One region of the Halomonas sp. ND22Bw genome, then DNA from elsewhere that is predicted to be linked to it. Evidence: predicted binding sites of a transcription regulator. Region 1 holds the regulator's gene; each other region holds the start of a gene.
The links. Region 1 encodes PhoB, which activates phosphate uptake and scavenging genes when phosphate is short. Its sites were predicted from a motif close to TGTCATANNNNTGTCANA; they were not measured.
Positions count from the first base shown of each region.

Region 2: a site for PhoB is predicted at 5,226-5,243, ahead of CVH10_RS08440 (glycosyltransferase family 1 protein). Genes of this name have one in related genera too.
Region 3: a site for PhoB is predicted at 1,910-1,927, ahead of CVH10_RS01310 (glycosyltransferase family 1 protein). Genes of this name have one in related genera too.

Region 1 covers NZ_PXWD01000003.1:300,231-309,898, forward strand. Annotated here, with positions in the region: gene CVH10_RS06435 (ABC transporter permease subunit) at 1-796, shown strand, start outside; gene pstA (phosphate ABC transporter permease PstA) at 793-2,352, shown strand; gene pstB (phosphate ABC transporter ATP-binding protein PstB) at 2,381-3,193, shown strand; gene phoU (phosphate signaling complex protein PhoU) at 3,218-3,946, shown strand; gene cysZ (sulfate transporter CysZ) at 4,030-4,770, shown strand; gene phoR (phosphate regulon sensor histidine kinase PhoR) at 4,855-6,168, opposite strand; gene phoB (phosphate regulon transcriptional regulator PhoB) at 6,170-6,859, opposite strand; gene ubiA (4-hydroxybenzoate octaprenyltransferase) at 6,984-7,877, opposite strand; gene CVH10_RS06475 (chorismate lyase) at 7,931-8,407, opposite strand; gene CVH10_RS06480 (FAD-dependent oxidoreductase) at 8,545-9,668, shown strand, end outside.
Region 2 covers NZ_PXWD01000005.1:67,066-76,733, reverse strand. Annotated here, with positions in the region: gene CVH10_RS08455 (type I secretion system permease/ATPase) at 1-1,748, shown strand, start outside; gene CVH10_RS08450 (HlyD family type I secretion periplasmic adaptor subunit) at 1,732-3,045, shown strand; gene CVH10_RS08445 (lysylphosphatidylglycerol synthase transmembrane domain-containing protein) at 3,071-4,063, opposite strand; gene CVH10_RS08440 (glycosyltransferase family 1 protein) at 4,056-5,174, opposite strand; gene CVH10_RS08435 (exoribonuclease II) at 5,360-7,300, opposite strand; gene CVH10_RS08430 (Cof-type HAD-IIB family hydrolase) at 7,466-8,263, shown strand; gene CVH10_RS08425 (AGE family epimerase/isomerase) at 8,371-9,552, shown strand; gene CVH10_RS08420 (universal stress protein) at 9,603-9,668, opposite strand, start outside.
Region 3 covers NZ_PXWD01000001.1:277,192-286,859, reverse strand. Annotated here, with positions in the region: gene CVH10_RS01315 (phosphatase PAP2 family protein) at 154-696, opposite strand; gene CVH10_RS01310 (glycosyltransferase family 1 protein) at 668-1,825, opposite strand; gene CVH10_RS01305 (LysM peptidoglycan-binding domain-containing protein) at 1,950-2,876, opposite strand; gene CVH10_RS01300 (acetyltransferase) at 2,825-3,694, opposite strand; gene CVH10_RS01295 (acetoacetate--CoA ligase) at 3,966-5,915, opposite strand; gene CVH10_RS01290 (LysR family transcriptional regulator) at 5,978-6,880, opposite strand; gene CVH10_RS01285 (CoA transferase subunit A) at 7,064-7,765, shown strand; gene CVH10_RS01280 (CoA transferase subunit B) at 7,927-8,589, shown strand; gene CVH10_RS01275 (hypothetical protein) at 8,918-9,668, opposite strand, start outside.

The DNA of each region.
Region 1 (9,668 bases):
GCTGCTCGAGGCCCTGCCCGGCGTGGTGATCGGCTTCCTCGCCGGCCTGGTGCTGGCCCCCTGGCTGGAACGCCACCTGGGGCTGGGGCTGACCCTGCTGTTGCTGCTGCCGCCGGGCCTGGTGCTGGGCGGTGCCCTGTGGAGCCGGCTGCCCGGCCGGGTACGCCAGCGCCTGCCGCTGGGCTGGTCGGCGCTATGGCTGCTGCCCTGGCTGCTGCTGCTGTGGGGCCTGGCGAACGGGCTGGCGCCCTGGCTGGAGGGCTGGTGGTTCGGCGGCGACCTGCGCACCTGGCTCGCCGCCCACCTGGGGCTCGACTACGCCAGCCGCAACGCCATCATCGTCGGCATGGCCATGGGCTTCGCGGTGATGCCGACCGTCTACGCCCTGGCCGAGGATGCCCTCTCCGGGGTGCCGAAGAGCCTGGCCGAGGGCGCCCAGGCGCTGGGCGCGACGCGCTGGCAGACCCTGTGGCGCGTGGTGCTGCCGGCGGCTGGGCCGGGCGTGTTCTCGGCGGTGATGATCGGCGCCGGGCGTGCCGTGGGCGAGACCATGATCGTGCTGATCGCCAGCGGCAACACGCCGCTGATGACCGCCAGCCCGCTGGACGGCCTGCGCTCCATGGCCGCCAGCATCGCCACCGAACTGCCCGAGGCGGCGCCCGGCGGAACCCACTATCGCCTGCTGCTGCTGGCCGCGCTGCTGCTGTTCGTGTTCACCTTCCTGGTCAACACCCTGGCCGAGGTGGTTCGCACCCGCCTGCGTCGTCGCTACCGCCGGCTGGGGGGCACGCCATGATCCGTGCCTGGCGACGCCCGGGACGAGCCCGCCTGCCCCGGGGCGAAGGCCCCTGGGCCTGGCTGGCCGCCGGCAGCATCTCGCTGTCGTTGCTGCTGCTGGCCCTGCTGCTGGTGCTGCTGGCCTCGCGGGGGCTGGGGCATTTCTGGCCGAGCGACGTGGCCCAGCTGACCCTGGCCGACGGCCGGGTCCTGGCCGGCCGTGAGGTGAGGCAGACGCCGTTGCCCGACGCCGAGGGCGAGGAGCGCCTCTACCGCACCGGCAACCGCGACCTGAACGGCGATATCTGGACCTGGGTGCCGGTGGCCGACATCGAGACCGAGACCTATCCCCGCGAGCTGATGGTGCTGGAACGCCGTCGTTGGGGGGATTTCATCGGCCGCCTGGTGGCCTGGATGCCCGACGAGGGCGAGCGCCTGCAGGGCGAGGCGGCGCGGCAGGCACTGCGCACCCGGCTGGCGGAGCAGGTGCGATGGCGTGAGGAGATCGCCCGGCTGCGCGACCGGGCCCTGCTGCCGCTGGCGGCCCGGGTCGAGTGGGACGAGACGCCGGAGACAACCCGCGTGCTGGGCGACGTCGAGGCGCGGATCCGTGCCCTGCGCGATCGCATGGTGGGCGATCTGGTGGTGATGGAGAGCGCCGACGGTCGTCGCATTCGCCTGCCCGTCGAGGAGATCCTGCGTGCTCGATGGCCCAACGCCATGAGCCCCGTGGCCAAGTTCGCCGACTGGGGCAAGGGCCTGTGGCGCTTCCTCTCCGAGGGACCGCGGGCGGGCAACGTCGAGGGCGGGGTCTGGCCGGCGATCTTCGGCACCATCCTGATGGTGATGCTGATGTCGCTGCTGGTCACGCCTTTCGGTGTGCTGGCGGCGGTCTATCTCAACGAGGTGGCCCACCAGGGGCGCCTGACTCGGCTGGTGCGCATCGGCGTGCGCAACCTGGCCGGCGTCCCCTCCATCGTCTACGGCGTGTTCGGTCTGGGCGTGTTCGTCTACGGCCTCGGCGGGCGGCTCGACCAGTGGTTCTTCGAAGAGTCGCTGCCATCGCCGACCTTCGGCACCGGGGGGCTGCTGTGGGCCTCGCTGACCCTGGCGCTGCTGACCCTGCCGGTGGTGATCGTGGCCACCGAGGAGGGGCTGGCGCGGATCCCCGACCGCCAGCGCGAAGGCGCCCTGGCGCTGGGCGCCACCCGCCTGGAGATGCTCAGCCGGGTGGTGCTGCCGATGGCCACCCCGGCGATGCTCACCGGGATGATCCTGGCGGTGGCCCGGGCGGCCGGCGAGGTGGCCCCCTTGATGCTGGTCGGCGTGGCCAAGCTCGCGCCCCAGGTGCCGCTGGACGGCGACTTCCCCTTCCTTCACCTTGAAAGGAAGTTCATGCATCTGGGCTATCACATCTTCGATACCGCCTTCCACAGCAACGATGTCCAGGCGGCGATGCCGCTGGTCTATGCCACGGCGCTGCTGCTGGTACTGGTGATCCTGGTGCTTAACCTGACTGCAATATTTCTGCGCCATCATCTGAGATCACGCCACGGTAGCCTCTCGCGTCTCTGAGGCCGGCCGTGGTGCCAAGGGGTATGTAATGCCGGTCAATCAGGACCCGGCTCCGCGGCACGGAGCCTTCATCGATTTCGCGCCCGAGGCCTCCTGCCTGGAGATATCGGGCTTCGGGCTGCGCTACGGCGACAAGCCGGCGCTGCGCGACCTCAGCCTGCGGGTGCCGCGTCATCGGGTCACCGCCTTCATCGGGCCCTCGGGCTGCGGCAAGTCGACCCTGCTGCGCGCCCTCAACCGCCTGCACGATCTCAACGAGGACGTGCGGCGGGAGGGCGAGATTCGCCTCGAGGGCCAGGATATCCATGCTCCCGAAGTGGCGGTGGCCGAGCTGCGCCGGCGGGTCGGCATGGTGTTCCAGGCGCCGAACCCCTTCCCGATGTCGATCTACGACAACGTGGCGTTCGGGCTGCGGCTGCAGGGCGGGCTGCGCAAGCGGCGTATCGACGACATCGTCGAGTGGTCACTGCGCTCGGCGGCGCTGTGGGAGGAGGTCAAGGATCGCCTCCAGGCCTCGGCCTGGGCGCTGTCCGGCGGCCAGCAGCAGCGCCTGGTGATCGCCCGGACCCTGGCGGTGGAGCCCGAGGTGCTGCTGCTCGACGAGCCGGCCTCGGCCCTGGACCCGATCTCGACGCTCAAGGTCGAGGAGCTGATCCGCAACCTGAAGTCGAGCCTGACCCTGGTGCTGGTCACCCACAACATGCAGCAGGCGGCACGGGTCTCGGATTACACCGCCTTCCTGCAGGGCGGCGAACTGGTGGAGTACGCCCCCACCGATACCCTGTTCACCAATCCGCGCCTCGCGCGCACCGAGAACTACATTACCGGACGCATGGCCTGACGCCGGCGCCCTCAGGAGAGTCTCATGGACATCACCAGCGATATCCACAGCCAGCACATCTCGCGGCAGTTCAATCATGAGCTCGAGGAGCTCAAGACCCACCTGATGGCCATGGGCGGTCTGGTCGAGAAGCAGGTACAGGACGCCGTCCGTGCCCTGCTCGACAGCGATTCCGCCCTGGCCGAGCGAGTGGTCGACAACGATCGCGCCGTCAACGACATGCAGATCAAGATCGACGACGAGTGCACCCAGATCCTGGCCCGCCGTCAGCCGGCGGCCTCCGACCTGCGCCTGGTGCTGGCGGTGATCCGCGCCGCCTCCGACCTGGAGCGCATCGGCGACGAGGCCAGCAAGATCGCCCGCAATGCCCTGGAGCTGGTCGAGAGCCAGAACGGCAGCCGCGGCTTCGTCGAGGTACGCGTGATCAGCGAGCACGTGCGCAAGATGATGCGCGACGCTCTGACCGCCTTTGCCCGCTTCGACACCGAGATGGCGCTCAAGGTGGTCCAGGAGGACGAGCAGGTCGACAACGAGTACAAGAGCGCCATGCGCTCGCTGATGACCTTCATGATGGAAGACGCCCGGGCGATCTCCCCGGTTCTGGGCATCATGTGGATCCTGCGCGCCCTGGAGCGGATCGGCGATCACTCCAACAACCTGGCCGAATACGTGGTCTATCTGGTCAAGGGGCTCGACATCCGCCACACGGCCCCGGATGATCTCGACGACGAGGTGCGCGGCGACGAGGGCTGAACCCCGCTCGACCGCTACCGTCAAAGAAGCGGCCGTCGCCCCTGGCGACGGCCGCCGTCGTCGTGATGGAGGAAATGACACCGATGCTGGATGCCTTCTCGGCGCTGTCCCGGGGAACCCGCCTGGTCTACACCCCCGGCCTGCGCCGCTACGTGTTCCTGCCGATACTGGCCAACCTGGTGGTCTACGCCGCCATGCTGAGCTACGTGCTGACCCACTTCGGCGGCTGGCTCGACGGCTGGATGGCCATGGTGCCGGGCTGGCTCGACTGGCTGTCGTGGCTGATCTGGCCGCTGTTCGTGCTCAGCCTGGGGCTGATCGTGTTCTTCAGCTTCACCCTGGTGACCCAGCTGATCGCCGCGCCCTTCTACGGCCTGCTGGCCGAGAAGGTCGAGCGCGAGGTGACCGGCCGGCCGCCGCTGGACGACCGCGGCCTGGCACGCACCGCCATCGATGCCCTGGGCCGTGAACTGGTCAAGCTGGGCTACATCCTGCCGCGCATGGCGCTGCTGTTCGTGATCGGCTGGATCCCGGTGATCAACCTGGTCGCCCCGCTGCTGTGGCTGCTGTTCTCGGCCTGGATGATGGCGGTCACCTACCTCGACTATCCCATGGACAACAACAAGGTGACCTTCGCCGACATGCGCCGCCGGCTGGCCGCGCGCCGCTGGCCGACGCTCACCTACGGCGGCTGGGTGATGCTGATCACCTGGCTGCCGCTGGCCAACCTGTTCCTGCTGCCCGGTGCCGTGGCCGGCGCGGTGCTGATGTGGGAAGACCACTACCGGGCGCTGACCCCCGACGCTGCCCCGGCGAGGCGCTGATGCCCGCGCCCCGGGCAGGCGTCGTGATCACGTGACATCCCTCCGCCCGGCCTGCGCCGGGCGGAGTGGCGTACGGGGACGGGATCAAGCGCGCCGCGAAGCCGGCGCGGCGTCGGTGAGGCGGGCGGCGGGGAAGATGCAGCGGAAGGTGGCGCCCTCGCCGAGCCGGGAGTCGATCTCCAGCTGGGCGTCGTGGCGCAGCAGCACGTGCTTGACGATGGCCAGCCCCAGGCCGGTGCCGCCGGTGGCGGTGCTGCGGCCCTTGTCGACCCGGTAGAAGCGCTCGGTCAGGCGCGGGATGTGCAGCGGATCGATGCCCTCGCCGTCGTCCTCCACCTCCAGGCAGGCGCCGTCGCCCCAGGGGCGCCAGCGCAGCACGATGCGGCTGCCCTCGCCGGCATAGCGCACGGCATTGAAGGCCAGGTTGGAAACGGTGCTGTGCAGCTCCTTCTCCGAGCCGAGCAGGCCGCGGGGCTCCTCGACCGCCACCTCCAGCTGGTGGTGGCCCTCGGACAGCGCCTCGGCGTCGCGCCGCACGGCCTCGAGCAGGCTGGTGGGGTCGATGCGGATGTCGTCGTGGCCGCCCTGGTCGTTCTCCAGCCGCGACAGCAGCAGCAGGTCGTTGACCAGGTTCTGCATGCGCTTGGTCTGGCTCTGCATCTGGCCGATGCCTCGGCCCAGGCGCTCGGGCAGCATCTCGGCCATGTCGCCGTAGGTCTCGAGGTAGCCCGCCAGCACGGTGAGCGGGGTGCGCAGCTCGTGGGACACGTTGGCCACGAAGTCGCGACGCATCTGCTCCAGGCGGTGCAGGCGGGTGATGTCGCGGGCCATCACCAGGCGCTCGTCGTCGCCGTAGAGGGTGATCTGGAACTGCAGGATGAGGTTCTCGTCGATCGGCGAGCACAGCGTCAGCGGCTCGCGATAGTCCCGGGCGTGGAAGTAGTCGACGAAGCTCGGGTCGCGCATCAGGTTGGTGATGTGCTGGCCGCGGTCCAGGGCCGGCTTGAGGCCCAGCATGCGTTCGGCGGCGCTGTTCCACCACTCCATGTCGCCGTGGCGGTCGAGCATCACCACGCTGTCGCGCATCGCCTCCGAGGACTCCTGGATACGGCTCAGGGTGTCGCGCAGCCGGCGCTGGGTGAGGCGCTGGCCCTTCTGGTAGCGGTAGAGGCGATCGAACAGCTCGCCCCACAGGCCGGAGGCCGAGGGCGGCTCGTCATGGGGATGATGGGTCAGCCATTCCTGCAGGGCGTGCAGCTGGCGCAGCTGGTAGAAGAGATAGAGGGCGAGCCCCACGGCGATGCCGGTGCCGCTGAAGCCGAAGGGCCAGCCGACCAGGGCGCCGGCGCCCACCAGGGCACCCAGCCGCCACCATTCGCGTCGCCACAGCCGGCCCACGTCAGCCCTTGGCGGAGAAGCGGTAGCCGGTCCCGCGCACGGTCTGGATCAGCTGCTGGTGCGGCTCGCCCAGCGCCTTGCGCAGGCGGCGGATGTGCACGTCCACGGTGCGCTCCTCGACGTAGACGTTGCCGCCCCAGACCTGATCGAGCAGCTGGCCGCGGGTATAGGCGCGCTCCTGGTGGGTCATGAAGAATTGCAGCAGGCGGTACTCGGTGGGGCCGATTTCCAGCGACTGGCCGTCGATGCTGACCCGGTGGCTGACCGGGTCGAGCATCAGACCCTCGACCTGCACCGGCTCCTCGACGCCGCGCGGCGTGGCGCGGCGCAGCACCGCCTTGAGGCGCGCCACCAGCTCGCGGGGCGAGAAGGGCTTGGTGATGTAGTCGTCGGCCCCGGATTCGAGGCCCTGGATCTTGTTGTCCTCTTCGCCCTTGGCGGTGAGCATGATGATCGGCAGTTCCGAGGTGCCTTCCTCGCGCTTCAGGCGGCGGGAGAGCTCGACGCCGCTGGTGCCGGGCATCATCCAGTCCAGCAGCACCAGGTCGGGCTGGTGATCGACGACCATGGCGTGGGCGCTCTGGGCATTGTCCGCCTCGAGGACGCGATAGTCGGCCATCTCCAGCGCCACGGCGATCATCTCGCGGATGGGCGCTTCATCATCGACGATCAGTACGGTCTTGGCGGTCATCCCGGGGCCTCATGGTCGAGATCAATGACATATTGGTGACGATGACAGCATGTCCTTGTGACAATACCGTGACAGTCCCCGCCTGTCGCCCCCGTTCAGCCCCGTCGTTCGACCCCGTCCGGCATCACCCGCCGGCGCCCGGCCACAGCGACAGCGCGATGCCGGCGAACGCCAGCAGCCCCGACCAGTGGTTGTTGAGGAAGGCCTGGAAGCAGCGCTCGCGATCGCGGTGGCGGATCAGCCGCTGCTGGTGGACGAAGGTCGCCGCCATGGCGGCCAGGCCGACCCAGAAGAAGCCGCCCAGGCCGAGGCGTTCGCCGGCCCAGGCCAGCAGGGCCAGCGTGGCCAGCTGCAAAAGGCCGATGATCAGCTTGTCGGCGCGGCCGAACAGCACCGCGGTGGACTTGATGCCGATGCGCAGGTCGTCGTCGCGGTCGACCATGGCGTACTCGGTGTCGTAGGCCACGGTCCACAGCACGTTGGCGGCGAACAGCAGCCAGGCCTCCAGCGGCACATGGCCGAGCACCGCGCCGAAGGCCATGGGAATGGCCCACGAGAAGGCCGCCCCCAGCACCACCTGGGGCAGGTGGGTGTAGCGCTTCATGAAGGGGTAGACGAAGGCCAGGATCACGCCGCCCACCGACAGCATCACGGTGAAGGCGTTGGTGAAGCACACCAGCACGAAGGCCGCCAGCACCAGGCCGGCGAACAGCGCCTTGGCCTCGCCTTCGCCGATGCGTCCGGTGGCCAGCGGACGCGACTTCGTCCGCTTCACGTGGCCGTCGAAGTGGCGGTCGGCGTAGTCGTTGACCACGCAGCCCGCGGCCCGCATCAGGTAGACCCCGGCGACGAAGATCAGCAGCAGCCGGCGCTCGGGAACGCCCTCGGCCGCGGCCCACAGCGCCCACAGCGTTGGCCACATCAGCAGCCAGGTGCCGATGGGGCGGTCGAGGCGGGTCAGATGCAGGAAGTCGGGCAGCCGGGCCAGCCCCTTGGGGCGCATCAGGGAACGTTCCATGTGGGTCTCTCGGTTGAATCGGACGACACGGGTTTCGGGCGATGTCTGGGAGCCTATCGCGCCGGCAGGGCCAGGTCATCCGCCATGTCGTCGAGGAAGAACTCCTGGACCAGCACCGCGAAGCGGCCGTGGCGCAGCACCGAGCGTCGGCCCCAGGGGCCGGGGGCGTCGTGGAAGGGGGCCGGGTCGGCGCTGACCTCGATGGGGCCGCGCTCGAGGCCGGGCTGGCGGAACAGCCAGTGGCCCAGCGAGCGCTCGCCGAGGCCCGCCAGCCGCTGGCCACGGAGGCCGTGAAGCGGGGCCACCGAGCGCGCCATCACCCAGGGCCGGTCGTCGAGGCACAGCGCGACCTCGCGCCGCCAGGCCAGGCGGCCCGGCGCCATGCCCAGTGCCAGGGCCTCGTCGCGCCGCGGCCGGCCCAGGCGCTGGTCGAGCAGCCTGACCCGGAAGCGGCGCGGCGCGCCGGCCTCGATCAGCCGACGGGTCAGCGAGTCCCGGGAGGCGACCCAACGCCACCAGGCCGGGCTCATGGCGGGGCGGGCCGCCGCCAGGGGGCGCCATCGGGGAGCGAGGGCCGGACCGTGATTCACTGCGCTACTCCGCGTCCAATGCAAAGGGCGGCTAGTGTACCATGTCGGGCCGTCGCGCCCCTGCAGCGAGGAGCCCCATGAGCGCACCCCTGACCATCATCGGCTCCGGCATGGCCGGGCTGGGCCTGGCGCGCCAGGTCCGGACCCGGCAGTCCGAGCGCCCCATCACCCTGATCACCGCCGACGGCGGCGAGGACTACTCCAAGCCGCTGCTCTCCACCGGCTTCGCCAAGCGCCTGCCGCCGGATCGCCTGGCCTCGCGCAGCGCCCTGGAGGCGGCCGACCAGCTCGGTGTGACGATGCGCACGCACACCCGGGTCGAGGCCATCGACCCGGCCGCGCGCACCCTGACCCTCGGCGCCGAGCGGCTGCCCTGGGGCGAGCTGGTGCTGGCCACCGGCGCGGCTCCGGCGCCGCCCTTCGCCATTCCCGAGGCGCTGGCCGGCCGGGTCCATACCGTCAACGATCTCGACGACTACCGTGCCTTCCACGCCGCCCTGGCGGCGCTCGATCGCCCGGCGCGGGTCGCCGTGGTCGGCATCGGCCTGGTGGGCTGCGAGTTCGCCAATGACCTGGCCGCCGGCGGTCATGCGGTCGAGCTGATCGCCCCGGAGTCGGCGCCGCTGCCGCGGCTGCTGCCCGAGCCGCTGGGGCGGGCGCTGGGCGAGGCCTTCGTCGAGGCCGGCATCGCCCTGCACACCGGGCGCATGGTCGACCTGCTTTCGCCCGAGGGCGAGCGGGTGGCGCTGGGCCTGGACGACGGCACCGCCCTCGAGGCCGACCTGGTGCTGGTGGCCACCGGCCTGCGGCCGCGCACCGCGCTGGCCGAGGCGGCCGGGCTCGCCGTGGGGCCGGCCGGGATTCTCGTCGACCGCCATCTGGCGACCTCGGCGCCCGGCATCCATGCGCTGGGCGACGTGGCCTGCGTCGACGGCGTCAATGCCATGTACGTCCAGCCGCTGCAGGCCGGCGCCAAGGCGCTGGCGGCGACGCTTTCCGGCACGCCCACCGAGGTGCGCTACGGGCCCTGGCCGGTGCTGGTGAAGACGCCGCTGCTGCCGGTGGTGGCGCTGCCTCCCGCCGCCTCTCCCGCCCGCTGGCGCATCGAGGGCGAGGGGCATGATCTGAGCGCCCTGGCCGAGGATGAAGACGGACGTTTGATCGGATTTGCGTTGACAGGCGCCTGCGTGCGTCGGAAAGT
Region 2 (9,668 bases), on a different contig from region 1:
TGAGCGGGCGAGGGAAGGGCCGGAAGGATGCCGAGACGCCGCTGGAGAGAGCGCGCCAGGCGTGCCGTGGGTCGTTGCTGTGGGTGGCGGGTTTCAGCCTGTGTCTCAACGTGCTGTTGCTGACGCCCGCGCTGTACATGCTGCAGGTGTACGACCGTGTGATCACCTCGGGCAGCGAAGCGACCCTGCTGATGCTGACGCTGCTGGCGGTCTTCCTGTTCGTGGTGATCGGCGGGCTGGAGTGGGTGCGAGCGGGCGTGCTGGTGCGCCTCGCCAATCGCCTCGACGAGCGGGTCGTCGAACCCCTGCACGCGGCGATGTTCCGCCGCGGTCTGCGTCAGGCGGGCGGGCAGGGGGCCGGGCCGCTGGACGATCTCGCCAGCCTGCGTCAGGGGCTGGCGGGAGGTGCGCTGCTGGCCTTCTTCGATGTGCTCTGGGTGCCGGTCTATCTGGCCCTGCTGTTCCTGTTCGATCCCTGGTTCGGTGTCTTCGCCGCCGTGGCCGGCCTGTCGCTGCTGGCGCTGGTGGTCACCAGCGAAAAGGCCACCCGTGGCTGGCTGGAGGGGGCCGAGCAGGAGATGGCGGCCTCCCGTCAGCGGGCGGCGGAGAACCTGCGCAACGCCGAGGCCCTCGAGGCCATGGGCATGCTGTCGAGCATCGCCGGGCGCTGGCTGTCGCATCATCGCCGCGGGCTGTGGCAGCAGTCGAGGGCCAGCGACCGGGCGGCCATGTTGTCGAGCCTCACCCGAGCGCTGCGGCTGCTGCTGCAGTCGATGATCCTGGGGCTCGGTGCCTGGCTGGTGCTCGAGGAGCGCATCAGCGCCGGCATGATGATCGCCGGTTCCATCCTGCTGGGCCGCGTGCTGTCGCCGGTCGATCAGCTGGTCGGCAGCTGGCGCAGCGTCGTCGCGGCCCGGGCCGCCTATCGTCGTCTCGAGGCGATCTTCCGCGAGGCGCCACCGCCCGCGCCACCCATGTCGCTGCCGGCTCCGCGCGGACGGCTGACGCTGGAGGGCGTGACCGCCGGGCCGCCGGGCGGTCGACGGCCCATCCTGGCCGGCATCGATCTCGATATCGCCCCGGGGCAGCAGGTCGGCATCATCGGCCCCAGCGCTGCCGGCAAGTCGACCCTGGCGCGACTGGTGCTGGGCGTATGGCCGGCCAATGACGGGTGCGTGCGGCTGGACGGCGCCGATATCGCGCGCTGGGATCGTGGAGCCCTGGGGCCACACCTCGGCTACCTGCCCCAGGACGTCGAACTGTTTGCCGGCACCATCGCGGAGAACATCGCCCGCTTCGCCGAGGTCGATGGCGAGCGGGTGATCGCGGCGGCGCGCCGCGCCGGGGTGCACGACATGATCCTGCGGCTGCCCGAGGGCTACGATACCTGGCTGGAGCCGGGCGGTGGCCTGCTCTCCGCCGGCCAGCGCCAGCGCATCGGCCTGGCGCGGGCGCTGTATGGCGATCCGGTGCTGGTGGTGCTCGACGAGCCGAATGCCAACCTGGACCATCGCGGCGAACAGGCCCTGGCCGAGGCCATGGAGGCCCTGCGGCGGGACGGCGTGACCCTGCTGGTGATCAGCCATCGCAGTGGCGTGCTGAAGCGGGTCGACCGACTGCTGGTGCTGGACGACGGCCGGGTGTCGCTGTTCGGCCCGCGGGATCGAGTGCTGGAGCGAATGGCGACCCGGCGACAGGGACGCCGCGAAGCGACCGGTCAGGGAGGTGCCCATGCAGCCGACTCATGATGATCCTCGGCCGCCGGTCGACGACCGCCGCCATCGTCTCGTGGGGCTGGCGCTGGTGCTGGTCTGCGTGCTCGGCTTCGGCGGCTGGGCGGTCTCGGCCGAGCTGGCCGTGTCGGTGATCGCCCCGGGCCGGGTCGAGGTGGCCTCGTTCAAGAAGACGGTGCAGCACCTCGAGGGCGGCATCGTGCGACGCATCGCGGTCGATGAGGGCGATCGCGTCGAGGAGGGACAGACGCTGCTGGTCCTCGACCCGACCCAGGTCGAGTCGCGGCTGCAGATCGCGCGCTCGCAGTTCCTGATCAATCGTGCCGCCGAGACTCGGCTGATGGCCGAGCAGGCCGGCGATGAGCGCCTGACGTTTCCCGACGAGCTGGCCGACGCCGACTCGCCGCGCATCGCGCAGCTCGAGGCGGTGCAGCGCGGGCTCTTCCTGTCGCGGCGCGAGGCGCTGGAGGGAGCGCTGGCGTCGCTGGAGGAGCAGAGCGAGCAGCTGCGCCAGCGCATCGAGGGCCGCGAGGCGATGATCCGGGTCAGCCGTGAGCAGCTCGCCTCATTGCGCGAAGATGCCGAGGCCTATCGCTCGCTGTTCAAGGACGGGCTGGGCGACAATCGCCGGCTGAGGGAGCTGGAGCGCGAGGTGCTGCAGTACCAGGGCGAGATCGAACAGCATCGCACCGAAATCGCGCGGCTGAGGTCGCAGATCAGCGAGAACGACCTGAAGAAGCGGGTGCGCGTCGAGGAGTTTCGTCAGGAGGTGGGCGAGCGCCTGCGCGAGACCCGGCGCCAGATCGCCGATGCCGAGGAGCGCATGACCGCGCTGCGCGACCAGCGGCGCCGCACCGTCGTCGAGGCCCCGGCCGCGGGCACCGTGGTCGGCCTGGCGGTGCATACCCGTGGCGCGGTGATCGAGCCCGGCACCACGCTGCTGGAGATCGTCCCCGGCGGCGGGGATTTCGTGGTCGAGGCCCGGGTTGACGACCGTGACATCGACAGCGTCTATCCCGGCCAGTCGGCGGAGATCCGCTTCAGCGCCTTCAACCGTCGCCGTTCGAAACTCCTTGACGGCACGGTACAGCGGGTGTCTGCCGACAGCTTCACCGACGAGCGCAGCGGTCAGCGCTACTACGAGGTGCGGGTCCGGGTCAGCGAGGCGGAGCGTCAGTCGATGCCCGATGCGATGCGGCTGCAGGCGGGCATGCCCGCCGAGGTGCGGCTGCAGACCGCCAGTCGCACCTTCGCCAGCTACCTGGCCAAGCCGGTGTCCGACATGCTGGCGCGGGCCATGCGGGCCGACTGAGCCGGCCCGGTCCAGCATGACCCGTTCAGCCCGCCCGGTCGCCATCGGTCGTGCCGCGGCCTCGAGGCCGGCCGACCATGGCCAGGAACACCGGGGCACCGGCCAGCAGGTAGCAGTGGAAGGTGACGAAGCGCCAGATCACGATGGCGGCCCCGGCGGTGGCCTGGCCGACCAGCGGGATCAGCAGCATGCCGGTGCCGAGCTCGGCGGCGCCGGTGCCGCCGGGCAGCAGGCTCAGCTGGCCGGCCGCCATCGACAGCATCTGCACCAGGAAGGCCCAGCTCCAGGCCACGTCGGCGCCCAGGCCGGCTAGCGCCAGGTAGAGCAGGCTGTAGCGCGTCAGCCAGTGGGCGGCGCAGCTGGCCATGGCCAGCATCAGCACCGGGCGGGGCAGGGCCAGGGTGGCGACCAGCGCCTGGCGAAAGCCAAGCAGCCGCCGGGCCAGGCGAGGGCGCCGCTTGCGTGCTGCTCCTCGACGGCGCAGCAGTGCCGGCAGATGCCGGATCAGCATTGCGCCCGTCGCCAGCACCAGCAGCAGGGCGACGATGGCGGCGACCGGCAGCCACTGATGGGGCCAGGGCACGGCCGTGGCCAGCGACACCAGCACCAGGGTGGTCAGCGCGGACAGGAAGAACAGCAGGTCGCAGCACTGGTCGACCATGAACACCGCCGAGGCCCGGGAGGGGCGCAGCCCGCGTCGGGCCAGCAGCGCGAGCAGGGTCGGCAGCCCGCCGCTGCCGCCCGGGGTGGCGCAGATGGCGAACTCGGTGGCCATCACCATCCCCAGGGCGCCGCGCTGGCCGAGCGGGCCGGCACGGCCCGCCAGCAGCAGCCTCAGGCGCAGGGCGTTGAGGTTCCAGCACAGCACCACCAGCGCCAGCATCCCCGCCAGCCTGCCCGGCGGAAAGTCGCCCAGCGCCGTCAGCGCGTCGCGGCCGCCGATCATCAGCGGCACCGCCAGGGCCAGCACCAGTGCCGCGGCCAGCCACCCGCCGTAGTGTCGGCGACGCTCAGCCATGTTGCAGGCGCTGGGCCATGCGGTCGCCGGGTGCGAGGGTGACGTAGTAGCCGAGCAGGTCGTCGATCACCCGGTTCCAGTGGAAGCGACGCTCCACCTGACGGCGGGCGTGCCGGCCGCCGGCGGCGACATCGTGGTCGAACAGGGCCTCGACCGCCTCGGCCATGGCGCCGTCATCGTGGGGCCTGCACAGGAGCCCGCCGCCCAGCGGCACGTTCTCGATCAGCGCCCCGGCCCGGGCGGCGACCACCGGCAGGCCGCAGGCCATGGCCTCCAGCGCCACCAGGCCGAAGGTCTCGCGGGTGCCGGCGTGCAGCATGGCGTCGGCGCTGGCCAGCGCCCGGGCCACCTCGCGGCGGTCGCAGTAGCGCGAGATGACGGTCACGTTGTCGGGCACCCGGGTCGGCATCCCCGGGCCCATCAGCAGCAGGTGATAGGGCCGCCCGAGGCGCCGCAGGGTGCGCAGCAGCACGTCGACGTTCTTCTCCCGCGAGTAGCGCCCGGCGAACACCAGCAGCCGGGTATCGGCGGGCAGCCCCAGCGAGGCCCGCCAGGCCGGATCGGCGCGCTCGGGGTGGAAGGTGGTGAGGTCGACGCCCAGCGGCTGCACGCGCACGTCCGCCACGCCCCAGTCCGTCAGCCGCTCGGCCATGGCCCGGCAGGGCGCCATCACGCCGTCGAAGCGGCCGTAGAGATCGCGCACGTAGCGCTCCAGGCGCCGGCGCACCGCGCCGCCGAAGCGATCGCCCATCAGCCGCGGCAGGTCGGAGTGGTAGAAGCCGACCACCGGCACGCCGAGGCGCTGGCCGGCCTCCAGCGCGGCCCAGGGCGTGACGAAGGGGTCGCCGGCCTCGATCAGGTCGGGGGCGAGCTCCAGCAGCCGCTCGCGCCAGGGGGCGCGACGCAGCGGGAAGCGGTAGCCTTGTCCCAGCGGCAGGCGCATCGCCGGCAGGGTATGGCAGTCGTCGAGGGCGTCGCGTTCGGCGCCGGGCACGAGCAGGCTCGAGCGCAGGCCGGGGATCTCGGCGATCCGGCGGTGCTTGGCCTGGAGATAGGTGCGCACGCCGCCGCTCGAGGGGGCGTGGAACATGGTGACGTCGGCGATATGCAAAGGGTCCCTCCCGCGCGGGCCGATGGTTCCACCATCACGTTACGTGGGCTTTGAGACAGTTCGACGACATGGGATTCGAGGAAAAGTGTCTGCGCTCTTCGACTTTTCGTATGTATGGAGATGAATGTGAAACGGCGGCCCGAGGGCCGCCGTTGTGCGTGCGAGGGATCGCGCGGGGAGGGCGCTTACTCGGCCGGGCGGCCGACCAGCGAGCGGGTCTCCTCGCGGGCCTCGGTCAGGGCCACGCGGATCACGTCGCCGAGCTTGTAGCGCTCGACGCCTTCGATCTGGATGCGGCCGTCCTTGTCGTCGATCGCCACCTTGTCGCGGTCGCTGTGCATCAGCGGGGCCGGGATGAAGGCGGTGGCGCCGTTGGCGGTCAGGCGCACGCGCATGCCGCCGCGGTTGATGGCGATGATCTCGGCCTCGAAGCTCTCGTTGGCCTCGGCGGACGGCGTCAGGTAGCGCACGTAGAGCCAGTCCTTGACGTCGCGCTCGGCCAGACGGTTGAGGCGGCGGCGCTCGGTGAGCTGCTCGGTGAGTGCCTGGCTGGCCTCGGCCGGGGCCTGCTCGCCCTTGAGCACGCGCTTGATCAGGCGGTGGTTGACCATGTCGCCGTACTTGCGGATCGGCGAGGTCCAGGTGGCGTAGGCGTCGAGGCCCAGGCCGAAGTGCGGGCCGGGCTGGGCGGACATGTTGGTGAAGCCCTGGAAGCGGCGCAGGCGCGCGTCCAGCCAGGCGTCCTCGCGACCCTCGAGCTCGCGCTTGAGCTCCTTGTAGCGGGGCAGTTCGGTGAGCGCCTCGAGCTCGACCTGGATCTCCTGGCCGGCCAGGAATTCCTGGGCCGCCTCGGCCTTGTCGGCCTCGAAGGCGCGATGGACGTTGAAGATGCCGTGGCCCACGTGCTGGCTCAGCAGGTCGGCGCAGCAGGCGTTGGCCGCGATCATCGATTCCTCGATCATGCGGTTGGCGATGCGGCGCTCCTCGGTGCGGATGCCCAGCACGTTGCCGGCCTCGTCGAGGTCGAACACGTAGTCCGGACGGTCCTTGAACACCAGGGCGTGCTTGGCGCGCCAGTCGGCGCGGGCCTCGGTCAGCTCGCGCAGCGCCTCGAGCTGCTCGCCGATGGCCTCGGACGGCGCCCAGTCGCCCTGGCCCTCGAGCCAGTCGGAGACGTTGTCGTAGACCAGCTTGGCGTGAGAGCGCGCGGTGGCGGCGAAGAAACGGTACTCGCCCAGGCTGCCGTCGGCCTCGATGTTTAGCGCGCAGGCCAGCACCGGGCGGTCGCGGTCTTCCCACAGCGAGCACAGGTCGTCGGCCAGCGCCTCGGGCAGCATGGTGACGTTCTGGCCCGGCAGGTAGACGGTGAAGGCGCGGGTGCGGGCCTCCAGGTCGGCGGCGTGGCCTTCCTCGACGTAGGCGGTCGGGTCGGCGATGGCCACGTTCAGGGTCCAGCCGCCGCCCTCGCGCCGCTCGACGCGCAGGGCGTCGTCCATGTCGCGGGTCTTCTCGCCGTCGATGGTGAAGAACGGCTCGGCGGTCAGGTCCTCGCGCTCGAGGCCCTCGTCGCGCAGCGGCCAGTCGTCGCCGGCGTCCGGGCATTCCTGCTCGAGGGCGTGGCGCGCCAGGGTCACCCGCCAGGGCACCGCCGGGTTGTCGGTCTTGGCCACCAGCTCATCGATCTGGGTAAAGAAGCCGCGGTCCTCGGGCTTGAGCGGGTGACGCACCAGGCGCACCACGACCCAGTCGCCTTCGCCGAGGCTCGCCTCGTCGAGGCTGCGCTTGACCCGGGCCTTCAGCGGGGTGTTCATCGACGGGTGATCGGGGATCACCGACAGGCGCCCGTCGCGCTTCTTCACGCGGGCGATGAAGCGTTCCATGCCGCTCTCGATCAGGGTGTCCGGCTCCACGGACTTCTTCTCGCCCTCCTCGTGGAGGATGGCCTCGACACGGTCGCCGTGGAGCACCTGCTTCATGGCGGGGGGCGGCACGAAGTAGGACTCGCCGTCGTCGGTCTCGAGGAAACCGAAGCCGCGGTCGGTGGCCTTGATGACCCCTTCGACACGGGGCGTGTTGTCGCGGATCTGTTGCTTGAGCTGAGCAAGCGCCGAGTTGTTCTGCAGCATGGTCACGATCGATTGGCGGGATAGGAGGGCCACTATACGGATTCCGCCAGCCGGCGCCAATCGGGCGGCGAGCAATCGTCGCCGGGGGTGTGGCGAGGCCGGATGAGCCCGCGGCGCGGAGCCGATAGAATGGGCGCACACTCTTTGCAGCGGAGGGCGCCGCCCATGTCGGCCCATCTCATCGTCAGCGACCTCGACGGCACCCTGCTCGGCGCGGACCACGCCCTGGCGGACGATACCGTGGCCACCCTGCGCGCCCTGGCGGCGCGCGGCCACCACATCGCCCTGGCCTCGGGGCGCCACTATCGCGACATCCTGGCGTTTCGCGACCGCCTGGGGGTGGACGCCCACATCATCAGCACCAACGGCGCCTACACCCACGCGCCCGACGACAGCCTGCTCGAGGCGCGCCATGTGCCGGCCGAGCTGGCCCGGGAGCTGATTGACCTGCCTCGCCCCGACGCCGTGCGCCTGAATCTCTATCATGACGACGAGTGGGTGATCGACGCCGAGGCGCCGACGCTGCTGGCACTGCATGCCCACACCGGCTTCGGCTACCGAGTGGTGGCGCCGGAGCGGCTGGCCGCCGAGGGCGTCGGCAAGGTGCTCTACATCGGCGAGCCCGGGCACCTGGCCGAGCTCGAGGGCGAGGTGCGTCGCCGCGCCGGCGAGCGGCTGCACGTGACCTATTCGATGGGCAACTCGCTGGAGATCATGGCCGAGGGCGTCAACAAGGGCACCGCGCTGACGGCGCTGCTCGGCCGGCTCGATCTCCCCGTCGAGCGCTGCCTGGCGTTCGGCGACAACCTCAACGACACCGAGATGCTGGCGCTGGCCGGCGAGGCCCACATCATGGCCAACGGCCATCCCGAGCTGGACGCGCGCCTGCCCGGGGCGCGCCGCATCGGCCATCACGACGAGGCGGCCGTGGCGCGCCACCTGGCCGAGCGCTTCGCCCTCTAGGCGGGGGCAGGAGAACGAACGAGAGAGACAGGGCGTTGCCACCATGGTGGTATCGCCCGCCTCGCGCCGGGCGGCCATCCTTGAGGAACACGTCGTCGGGAGGCGCCATGAACGTCCACGATCCGGCCTTTCTCGAGGCCCAGGTCCGCCGCACCATGGCCTTCTACCATCCCCGCGCCATCGATCCACACGGCGGCTTCTACCACTACCTGCTCGATGACGGCGCCATCCTCGATCACGACCACCGCCACCTGGTCTCCAGCGCCCGCTATGTGGTGACCTATGCCCGCCACGCCCGTCACGGCGGCGGCGACGAATACCGCCACTGGGCGCGCCATGGGCTCGCCTACCTGGAGAAGGCGCACTTCCAGACGGCGACCCAGGGCTATGCCTGGACGCTGGACAGCGGGATCGTGGAGGACGACACCCAGCACTGCTACGGACTGGTCTGCGTGCTGCTGGCCTATGCCGAGGCGCTGCGGGCCGGCATCGACGAGGCCCGGCACGGTCTCGAGGCCGCCCACCGGCTGCTGCAGCGGCGCTTCTGGGAGTCGCGCTGGCAGCGCTTCGCCGACGAGGCCGGCCGTCACTGGCGGCTGTCGCCCTATCGCGGCCAGAGCGCCAACCTGCACGGCTGCGAGGCCCTGCTGGCCGCCTTCGAGGCGACGCGAGCGAGCGGCTATCTCGACCAGGCGCTGGCCATCGCCCGGGCCGTCACGCTGGCCGGCTGCGACCATCGGGACGGCTGGATCTGGGAGCATTACGACGCCTGCTGGCGGCCCGACTGGGACTATCATCGCGGCGAGCCCGCTCACCTGTTCCGTCCCTGGGGCTATCAGGTCGGTCACCAGGCCGAGTGGGCCAAGCTGCTGGTGATGCTGGAGCGTCACCGCCCCGAGCCCTGGCTGCTGCCCACCGCCGAGCGGCTGTTCCTGTCCAGCGTGGCGGCGGGCTGGGATCGCACCCACGGCGGACTGGTCGCCGGCCTCGATCCGGTAGGACGGCTCAGCGACGGCGACAAGTATGACTGGGTGCAGGCCGAGAGCCTGGCGGCCGCGGCGCTGCTGGGCATGCGCACCGGACGGGCGGTCTACTGGCGCTGGTACGAGCGGCTGTGGGACTACAGCTGGCGCCACCTGATCGACCATCGCCACGGCGGCTGGTATCGCGTCTTGACGCCGGACAACCGGCGCTACTCGGACCTCAAGAGCCCGCCGGGCAAGGTCGACTATCACGCTATGGGGGCCTGCCACGCCGTGATCGAGGCCCTGGCACGGCGAGTGGGTTAGCAGTGAGTGCCCGGCCGGCTTGCCGGAACGCCTTCCCGGTCTGCTTTTGTCTAATGCACGGTGACCACGCTGCACTCCGCGGCATGGCTGACCTTGTGCGACACGCTGCCGGTGAA
Region 3 (9,668 bases), on a different contig from region 1:
CCGCAGGGTGCCAGCCCCAGGGGCCGTAGACCAGTAAGCCACAGGGTCAGACCCCGGCCGCGCCTGATAAATCGCGATGGCTGGCCAGACAACGATACATCGATGAGCTCGGGGTCTGACCCGTCCCGATGTAGTGGGGTGCCAGCTACCGAATCAGGCGGCCAGCGCCAGGCTTGCCAGCGCCATGGCATAGCCGATGGCGGCGCCGGCGATGACATCGCTGATGTAGTGCAGGCCGAGGCCGACCCGGGAGATCGCGATCAGGGCGGCGACCGGGATCAGCACCGGGAGCAGCCAAGGCGAGTGCGCCGCGACCAGAGTGCAGAACATCACCGCGTGCATGGTATGGCCGCTGGGAAAGCTGTAGCGATCCCGGGCCGGCTCCTGGCAGGCGATGCTCGAGAAGGTGATGAAGGGGCGCTCGCGGCACAGTCGTGTCTTCACCAGCCGGTAGAAGACGATCGCCACCAGGGCGGTCAGGGTGTAGTGGAAGGCCAGCTCCCAGCCCTCGTCGCGGCCGTGCAACCAGGGCTGGGCGGCGATCAGCACGACCCAGATCGGCCAGTCGCCGGCCTTGCTGGCCAGGCGCAGCGACCATAGCCAGGGGCGGTGGATGCTGAACCCGGCCAGGCGCTGGCAGAGGTGCCATTCGAGCATATCCAGGCGGTCAAACACGGCAGGGGCGCGAGGTTTCATCGGACATCTCCCGGGCGTGGGTCAGGGCGGCGAGAAAGTCATCGGCGATGGCGGGCCAGCGGTAGCCAAGGGCGCGCTGCCGGGCGGCGCGGCCGAGGCGCCCGTAGCGGGCCGGCTGCTGGCACAGCGCCACCGCGGCGTCGCGGAAGCCGGCCTCGTCGCCGACCGCCAGGTGCACGCCATTGACGTCGTCCTCGATCAGCTCCGCGCCGGCGGCGTGGCGGAAGGCGACGGTGGCCAGGCCGCTGGCCATGGCCTCGAGCAGCACGTTACCCCAGGTCTCGGAGATCGACGGGAAGACGAACAGGTCGGCGCTGGCGTAATAGCGAATCAGCTCGTCGGGTGACACGAAACCGGCGAAGTGGGCCTGGGGCAGAGCGCGCTCGAGGTTGGCGCGGCCGGGCCCGTCACCGACCACCACCAGCGTGAGGCCGGGATGGGCGTCGAGCATGGCGGCGAAGGTGTCGCGCAGCAGGTCGAGGTTCTTCTCGGGCGCCAGGCGGCCCACGTAGAGCGCCACCGGTCGATGCTCGTCGGCGCCCCATCGCTCGCGCAGGGCCGGGTCGCGATGGGCCGGGGAGAAGCGTTCGCCGTCGATGCCGCGCGCCATCACCTTGACCCGTTCGAAGCCGCGCTGACCGAGGTCGCGGGCCTGGGCGTGGGTCGGCACCAGGGTGGCGCCGCAGCGGTTGTGGAAGCGGCGCAGGCGCTGAGTGACCAGCGGTCGGAGCCAGTCGACGCCGTAGTCCCGGCAGTAGTGATCGAAGTTGGTGTGCCAGCCGCTGACCACCGGGATGCCGAGCTTCTCGGCGGCGGCCAGCGCCGACCAGCCGAGCGGGCCCTCGGTGGCCACATAGACGACGTCGGGGCGCTCGGCCTGCCACAGGCGACGGATGCGTCGCCCGGCCGGAAAGCCCAGCCGCACTTCGCGATAGCCCGGTACGGAGGCGCCGCGTACTTGGAGTTCGCTGTCCATGCCTTCGGCGCGATGCGCGCCGTCGGCGGGGCGCGGGCGCACCAGCTGCAGGGAGAAGCCGCGTTGCCGCAGCTGATCGCTGAGCTGGGTCAGGGTGTGAGCCACGCCGTTGATGTCCGGCGTCCAGGTTTCGCTGACCAGGCAGATGCGCATGTCCATCCTCGTGCCGTCGGTGACCGGAGTGGCCCCGTTGACGATTCAGGATGGCCGGGCGGGGTGACAGCACCGCGACATCGGCATGACGCCGTGATGACAGTCGTCGCGGCTTTCGACCAAGTCAACGCAGCACGGTGCGGGGGTCGATGGGCTTGCCGCCGTGACGCATGTCGAACAGCAGGTCATAGCGCCCGGTGGAGGCATGTCGGCTCACGGTGCACAGCGGCGTGCCCTGGCTGACCCGGGTGCCGCTGTCCACCAGCAGGCTGTCGCACATGGCGTAGACGCTCTGCAGGTTGTCCGCATGGTGCACGATCACCACCCGGCCGAGCTGACGCATGCTGTCGGCGAAGCGGACCTCGCCGTCGGCCACGGCCTTGGCGCGGGCGCCCTGGTCGGTGGCCAGCAGCATGGGTTGCAGGGTCCCGCGGCTGTCCTTGCCGAAGGCGCGGGCGACACGATAGTCGTCCAGCGGCCAGGGCCAGTCGCGGGCATCGCTCGGCACCGGGCCGGGATCGGGCGCCGGCCGGGGGCTCGATGACGACGAGCGTGACGGGGCGCTGGACGTGCTGCGGCGGCTCGAGGCGGTCCGGGTGCCGTGCAGCGGCACCGAGACCAGCTGGCCGACCTTGAGGTCGGTGGGGCTGACGCCGGTGTTGGCCGCGGCGATGCTGACCGGCGAGGTGCCGAAGCGCCGGGCGATGGCGCTGTAGGTGTCCCCGGGGCGGATCTGGTAGCGATAGGGGCCGCCGGACGGGGCGCGCTCGTTCTGGCTGGGCACCAGGATACGCTGCCCCACGGCCAGGCCGCGCGGATTCACGCCGGGATTGAAGCGTCTCAGCCGTACCAGCGGCACGTCGGCGCGTCGTGCGATCGCGCCCAGGGTGTCCCCTCGCTGGATAGTCACCCAGTTGCCGGCGGGCGAGCCGCCGCGCATCACTCCCGAGGGGCCGGCGCAGCCGGCCAGCAGGGCGATCAGCAGCAGGGTGAGAAACGTCAGGGCGTATCGAGGGCGGCGTCCTTGGCCTGCCACTGGGCGTTGAGCCATGTGTGGAAGCGTTCCTTGTAGGCGGGATCCTGGTGATAGTCGCCCTGAGTCATCCACTCGGGCACGGTCAGGCGGCGGGCAGTCAGGTGGATCGTGCCCTCGCGGCCGCAGAGGAAATCCCAGAAGCGGGGCTCGGGGCGCGAGTAGCGAAGCGTCACGTCGAGAATGCCGCCCAGCCGGTCGCCGAGCAGGCCCAGCACCTGGGCGATGCCGCCGGCGCGCGGCGGCAGCAGGTGCCGGTAGGGGCTGTGGCGGGCGGCGTGCTTGGCCGGCGTGAAGCGGGTGCCTTCGACGAAGTTGTAGATGGCGATCGGGCGCTCGCGGGCATGGGCGCACATGCGTTCGGTGGCTTCTCGGTCGCGGCGGGCCAGGTGCGGATGGCGCTCGCGCTGCTCGCGGGTCAGCCGGCGCAGCATCGGGAACTCCAGCGCCCAGAAGGCCAGCCCGACCACCGGGATCCAGATCAGCTGGCGCTTGACGAAGAAGTGCGGCATCGGCAGCCGACGGTGCAGGGCCAGGAACAGCGCGAAGATATCGGTCCAGCTGCGGTGATTGGCCAATACCAGCCACCATTCGTCGCGGCTCAGCCCCTCCGGCAGGTCGACGCGCAAGTCGGGGCGAATCCAGTGGCGGATCCACCACAGGTTGACGTCGACCCAGCCCAGGGCCACGCCGTTCAGCCAGCGCAGCACCCGGCGCCGCAGCGGGCGGCCCGGGGTGATCAGCTTGAGCAGGGTGAGCGCGATCAGCGGCACCGCCCAGCACAGGGTGTTGAGGGTCAGCAGCAGCAGGCTGACGATCCCCCTGAGGGTCGACATGCCGTCGGTCTCCTTGAAGAAAGCTATAGGGGTCAATGCTAATGGATCGTGGCGGGGGTGCCCAGCGGTGAGGGCAACATCATGGTCGGGGGCCTGTGTCGTCGACGACTCGGGCCGCTCAGGCGCCAAGTCGCGAGGACAGGCAAGAATGCTTTCCTGTCGCCCGCGATGGCCTGCGGCGCTTCGCATTCGGCTCTGCTTGCAGGGCCAGTGCTGGCCATCCTTGGTCAAGCCGCCCGCTACGACCTGTCCACGGCGCCTCTCGTCCTCGTCAGTCCCTCAGTTCGGGAAGATCCTCGAACAGCGACAGCGCATCGGGATTGGCCAGTGCTTCCCTGTTCCTGACCGGCCGGCCGTGGACCACGTTGCGCACGGCGAGCTCCACCAGCTTGCCCGACAGGGTGCGCGGGAGGTCCTCGACCTGGAGGATCTTCGCCGGCACGTGGCGCGGCGTGGCGTTGGCGCGGATGGTCTCGCGAATGCGCTCACGCAGGCCGTCGTCGAGGGTCAGCCCCGGGCGCAGGCGCACGAACAGCACCACGCGGATATCGTCCTCCCACTCCTGGCCGATGCAAAGCGACTCCAGCACCTCCTCGACCTTCTCCACCTGACGGTAGATCTCGGCGGTGCCGATGCGCACCCCGCCGGGATTGAGCACGGCGTCCGAACGGCCGTGGATGATCAGGCCGTCCTCCGGGGTGATCTCGGCATAGTCGCCATGGGCCCAGACGCCGGGGAAGGTGGAGAAGTAGGCGTCGTGATAGCGCTCTCCGTCGGGGTCATTCCAGAATCCCAGCGGCATGGCGGGGAACGGTTGCGTGCAGACCAGCTCGCCCTTGTCGCCGCGCAGCGGCCGTCCCTCGTCGTCGAACACGTCCACCGCCATGGCCAGCCCGCGGCACTGGATCTGGCCGCGATGGACCGGGCGAATCGGGCAGCCCAGCGCGAAGCAGGAGACGATGTCGGTGCCGCCGGAGATCGAGGCCAGCAGCAGGTCGGCCTTGATGTCGCGATAGACGTAGTCGAAGGAGGCGTGAGACAGCGCCGAACCGGTGGACAGCACCGACCTCAGCGCCCCGAGATCGTGCTCGTGGCCGGGGCGCAGGCCTTCCTTCTCGCAGGCGGCCAGGTAGCGGGCACTGGTGCCGAACACCGTGATGCCCTCGCGTTCGGCCATGGCCCACAGCGCGTCGGGCGAGGGCGAGAAGGGCGCACCGTCGAACAGCACCAGGGTGGCGCCCGAGGCGAGCCCGGAGACCAGCCAGTTCCACATCATCCAGCCGCAGGTGGTGTAGTAGAACAGCACGTCTTCGGGGCCGAGGTCGGTGTGCAGACGATGTTCCTTGAGATGCTGCAGCAGGGTGCCGCCGGCCGAGTGCAGGATGGCCTTGGGCGTGCCGGTGGTGCCCGAGGAATAGAGCAGATAGAGCGGGTGATCGAAGGGCAGCGAGACGAAGTCGATCTCGGTGGCATCGTGGTCCAGGACATCGTTCCAGGCCACGGCCCCGGTGATGTCGCCAAGCTCGGGCGCGTCGGCGAGGAAGGGGAACACCACCACCCGCGCCAGGCCGTCGATGGCACCGGCGATCTCGGCCAGCCGCGGACGGATGTCGATGGCCTTGCCGTTCCAGGTGTAGCCGTCGGCGGCGATCAGCACGCGGGGGCCGATCTGGCCGAAGCGGTCGAGTACGCCCTGGACGCCGAAGTCCGGCGAGCAGGAGGACCAGATGGCGCCGAGGCTCGCGGCGGCGAGCATGGCGATCACCGCGTGCTCGCCGTTGGGCACGATGCCGGCGACGCGATCGCCCGGCACCACGCCGAGATCGTGCAGCGCCGAGGCCAGGGCGGCCACCTGGCGATATAGCGCCTCGTGGCTCAGCTCGCGGCGCGGGCCGCGCTCGTCGTGGACAATCAGCGCCGGGTGCGCGTCGCGCCGGCGCAGCAGGTTCTCGGCGAAGTTCAGCCGGGCGTCCGGGAACCAGCGGGCGCCGGGCATGGCGTCGGGGCGTTCCAGCACGCGCTCGCCGCGTCGCTCGGCGATGATGTCGGCGTCCTCCCACAGCTGGGCCCAGAAGGCCTCGGGATGTGCGAGGCTCCAGGCGTGAAGGGCGGCGTAGTCGGGCAGCTCGATGCCGTGCTGGCGTTCGAGCCGGCGCATCAGGGCGGCCAGGCGAGTCGCCTCGATGGCCTCGGGAGACGGTTGCCAGAGCGGATCGGCCATGGGATGTCCCTCCTGATCGCATTCAGCTGTTGCATTCACCGTCGCGTTTACCTGTCTTGAGACTAGTCGGCGCTGAGGACGGGGGCGGTGATGGTTTCCTGGATGACCTCCCTCAGCGCCTGCGCGGCCACCGAGAGCGCCTCGGCGTTGGCCGAAAGCACGCCCACGGCGCGCTGGATGGTCGGCGCCTCGAGGGTCAGGCAGCGCGCGCCCAGCTCGTGCATCTGATCGATGCACAGTGACGGCACCGCGCTGACGCCGAGTCCGGCGGCCACCATGCGGCCCACGGTGGCGAGCTGATAGCTCTCGAAGGCCACCGGCAGCTCGATGCCCTGAGCGCGCAGCTGCTCCTCGATCATCAGGCGCACCATGGAGGGGCGCTGCAGGGTGATGAAGTCCTCGGAAAGCAGCGTGGGCCAATTCACCCGCTGGCGGCCGGCCAGCGGCGAATCGGCCGGTACCACGGCCACGAAGCGGTCCTCGAACAGCGGCGTGAAGTGCAGGGTGTCGGTGGCTTCCGGGGCGAAGGCGATGCCCAGCTCGACGCGGCCCTGACGCACCATCTCGATGACCTGTTCGTTGATCACGTCGTGAACGGTGACGTTGATCTGCGGGTAGCGCGCGCGAAAGGCCCCGAGCACGGTGGGCAGCTGGTTGCCGGCGAAGGAGGGCATGGCGGCCACGGCGACCCGGCCCAGTCGCAGGGTGAAGCGCTGGCGCAGCAGCTCCTCGGTGTTGTCCCAGTCGGCCAGCAGGCGCTTGGCCAGCGGCACCAGGGACTCGCCCTCCGGGGTCAGCCGTACGCTGCGGGTGCTGCGGGTGAGCAGCCGCCCGCCAAGCGATTCTTCCAGGCTCTTGATGGTCAGGCTGAGGGCCGGTTGAGACAGGTGCAGCCGCTCGCAGGCCTGGGTGAAGCTGAGCGTCTGGGCCACGGCGAGAAACGCGCGGAGTTGCTTGACGGTCATGGGGGCTCCGCTAGTCTATTTGGTAATTAAAATAATCCATAAAAAAATCAAACTTAACAAATATATGATCCCCGTCGACACTGCTGGGGGTCTGCAACACAGCGTCATCAACGGACCATGAGATGAAGCGTCTTCCATGATGGCTGCGCAACAACAACCACTTTCCAACCAGGCGAGGCAGATATGGCCGGATTCGACAAGCGAGTGGGTTCCTTTGAGGAGGCAATGGCCGGTATCGAGAGCGGCATGACCGTGATCGCCGGCGGCTTCGGGCTGTGCGGCATCCCCGAGAACCTGATCGGCGAGATCCAGCGTCGCGGCGTCAAGGACCTGACCGTCTATTCCAACAACTGTGGCGTGGACGGCTTTGGCCTGGGCTTGTTGCTCGAGGATCGCCAGATCAGCACCATCTACGCCTCCTACGTGGGCGAGAACGCGCTGTTCGAGCAGCAGATGCTCGAGGGCGACATCGAGGTGGTGCTGACGCCGCAGGGGACCCTGGCAGAGAAAATGCGCGCCGGCGGTGCCGGCATTCCGGCCTTCTACACCGCCACCGGCTACGGGACGCCCATCGGCGAGGGCAAGGAGGTCCGTGAGTTCAACGGTCGCCACTATATCCTCGAGGAATCCGTCGTCGGCGACTTCGCCATCGTCAAGGGCTGGAAGGCCGATCGCTACGGCAATGTCATCTATCGCGACACCGCCCAGAACTTCAATCCGCTGGCCGCCACCGCGGGCAGGATCACCGTGGTCGAGGTCGAGGAGATCGTCGAGCCCGGCGAGCTGCCGCCGGACCAGATCCATACCCCGGGCATCTACGTCGATCGCATCATCCAGGGCACCTTCGAGAAGCGTATCGAGAAGCGCACCGTGCACCAGGGCTAAGCGCGTCATTACACGATCAACGATGAGGCGAGCCTGTCCGGGAAAGCCTGCGCGAGGCGCTGTGAACCCATCCTTGGGCGCTACTTTTGCCATCCATGGCAAAACCCTCGCTTCGCCTTTCCCCGACGGTCGTCAATCATGACAGACAAGAGGCAATCACGATGGCACTGACTCGCGAACAGATGGCTATGCGCGTGGCGCGCGAACTCGAGGACGGTTTCTACGTCAATCTGGGCATCGGCATTCCCACCCTGGTGGCCAACTACGTCCCGGACGACATCGACGTCATGCTGCAGTCCGAGAACGGCCTGCTGGGCATGGGCCGCTTCCCCACCGAGGAGGAAGTGGACCCGGACATGATCAACGCCGGCAAGCAGACCGTCACCGCCCGTCCCGGCGCGGCGATCTTCTCCTCCGCGGAATCCTTCGCCATGATCCGCGGCGGCCACGTCGACCTGACCGTGCTCGGCGCCTTCGAGGTCGACCAGAACGGCAACATCGCCTCCTGGATGATCCCCGGCAAGCTGATCAAGGGCATGGGCGGCGCCATGGACCTGGTGGCCGGCGCCGAGAACATCATCTGCACCATGACCCACGCCTCCAAGCACGGTGAGTCCAAGCTGCTGGAATCCTGCAACCTGCCGCTGACCGGCGCCGGTTGCATCAACCGCGTGCTGACCGACCTGGCCTACCTCGAGATCGAGAACGGCGCCTTCGTGCTCAAGGAGCGCGCCCCGGGCGTGTCGGTCGAGGAGATCAAGGAAAAGACCGCCGGCAAGCTGATCGTGCCGGACCACGTGCCGGAGATGGTCTTCGCCGACTGACGTCGTCGACGTCGTCAAGGATTTTTTCCTTTCATGGCCCGGGCTTGCCCGGGCCATCTCGTTGCTGGCGAGTGCCGAAAAACTGACCATTCCAAGCGGCACGGCCATGTCACGGGGCTCGTCGTCGCTTGTGCCGGCACGATGCACAGCGTTATCCACAGAAACTGTGGATGGTCCCGCCGGCGCGACGTGAGCCGGGACGCCTCGAGGCCGAATCGTCAAGGGATGCGAGCGGATATCGGGCCGCAAAACGGCGGGTGAGGCGCCGCATGGGTGGCCACGAAAAACGCCCGCCGTATGGCGAGCGCAGACAGTTTTCGTACAGAACCTAGGTGAGCTCGCAGCGGGTGTGATGGGGCAGCAGCAGTTCGGCGCAGCGCTCCTGATTGGCGCTGACCTGCTTCTGCACCAGTGCCAGGCCGCCGGAGGATACGCGATGTTCGTCGCCCTCGGCGAAGACCAGCCGCCGGGCGGGGCCGGGATAGAAACGGTAGTCGAGCAACGGTGACACGGGCAGGATGCCGTGATGGCGGTCGCCGCTGCCCGTGATGCCCGCGTCGGCCAGGGCCGCGTCAAGATGGCTGAGGCGCTGCCCGAGTCTCGCGCAGTCGAATCCGGGGTGGTGCAGGCGCGGCCCCATGGCGGCCAGCCAGCCGGCCAGCGGGTGCGCCGCTGCCAGGGTCTGGTAGGTGGCCCAGTCCGGCATCGGCCAGGGACGACCGCGGCACAGCAGGTTCTGGCCCTTGGTATCGGCGTCGGCGGCCTGGTTCACCAGCCGCTGCAGGGCCTCGCGGGGCGGACGCGACAGGGTGCCGAGCTGAAGCTCTGCCAGCACCAGCCAGGCGCCGTCGTCGGGGGCGGCGAGCAGGGTGGCCAGCAGCCCGCGGTCGGCCATGGCAAAGCGCTGACGCGGGCGATAGCCGAATCGCACCAGGGTCGGCAGCAGGGCTTCCATGGACCAGGGGCCATGATTGAGGGTCAGCAGCGTCAGGTATTCCGGTGGCGCCTCCACCGGCCACAGTCGCAGCCCGCCCAGGTCGGGGTGCTGATGCACGTAATCCAGCCACAGCTGCTGGATG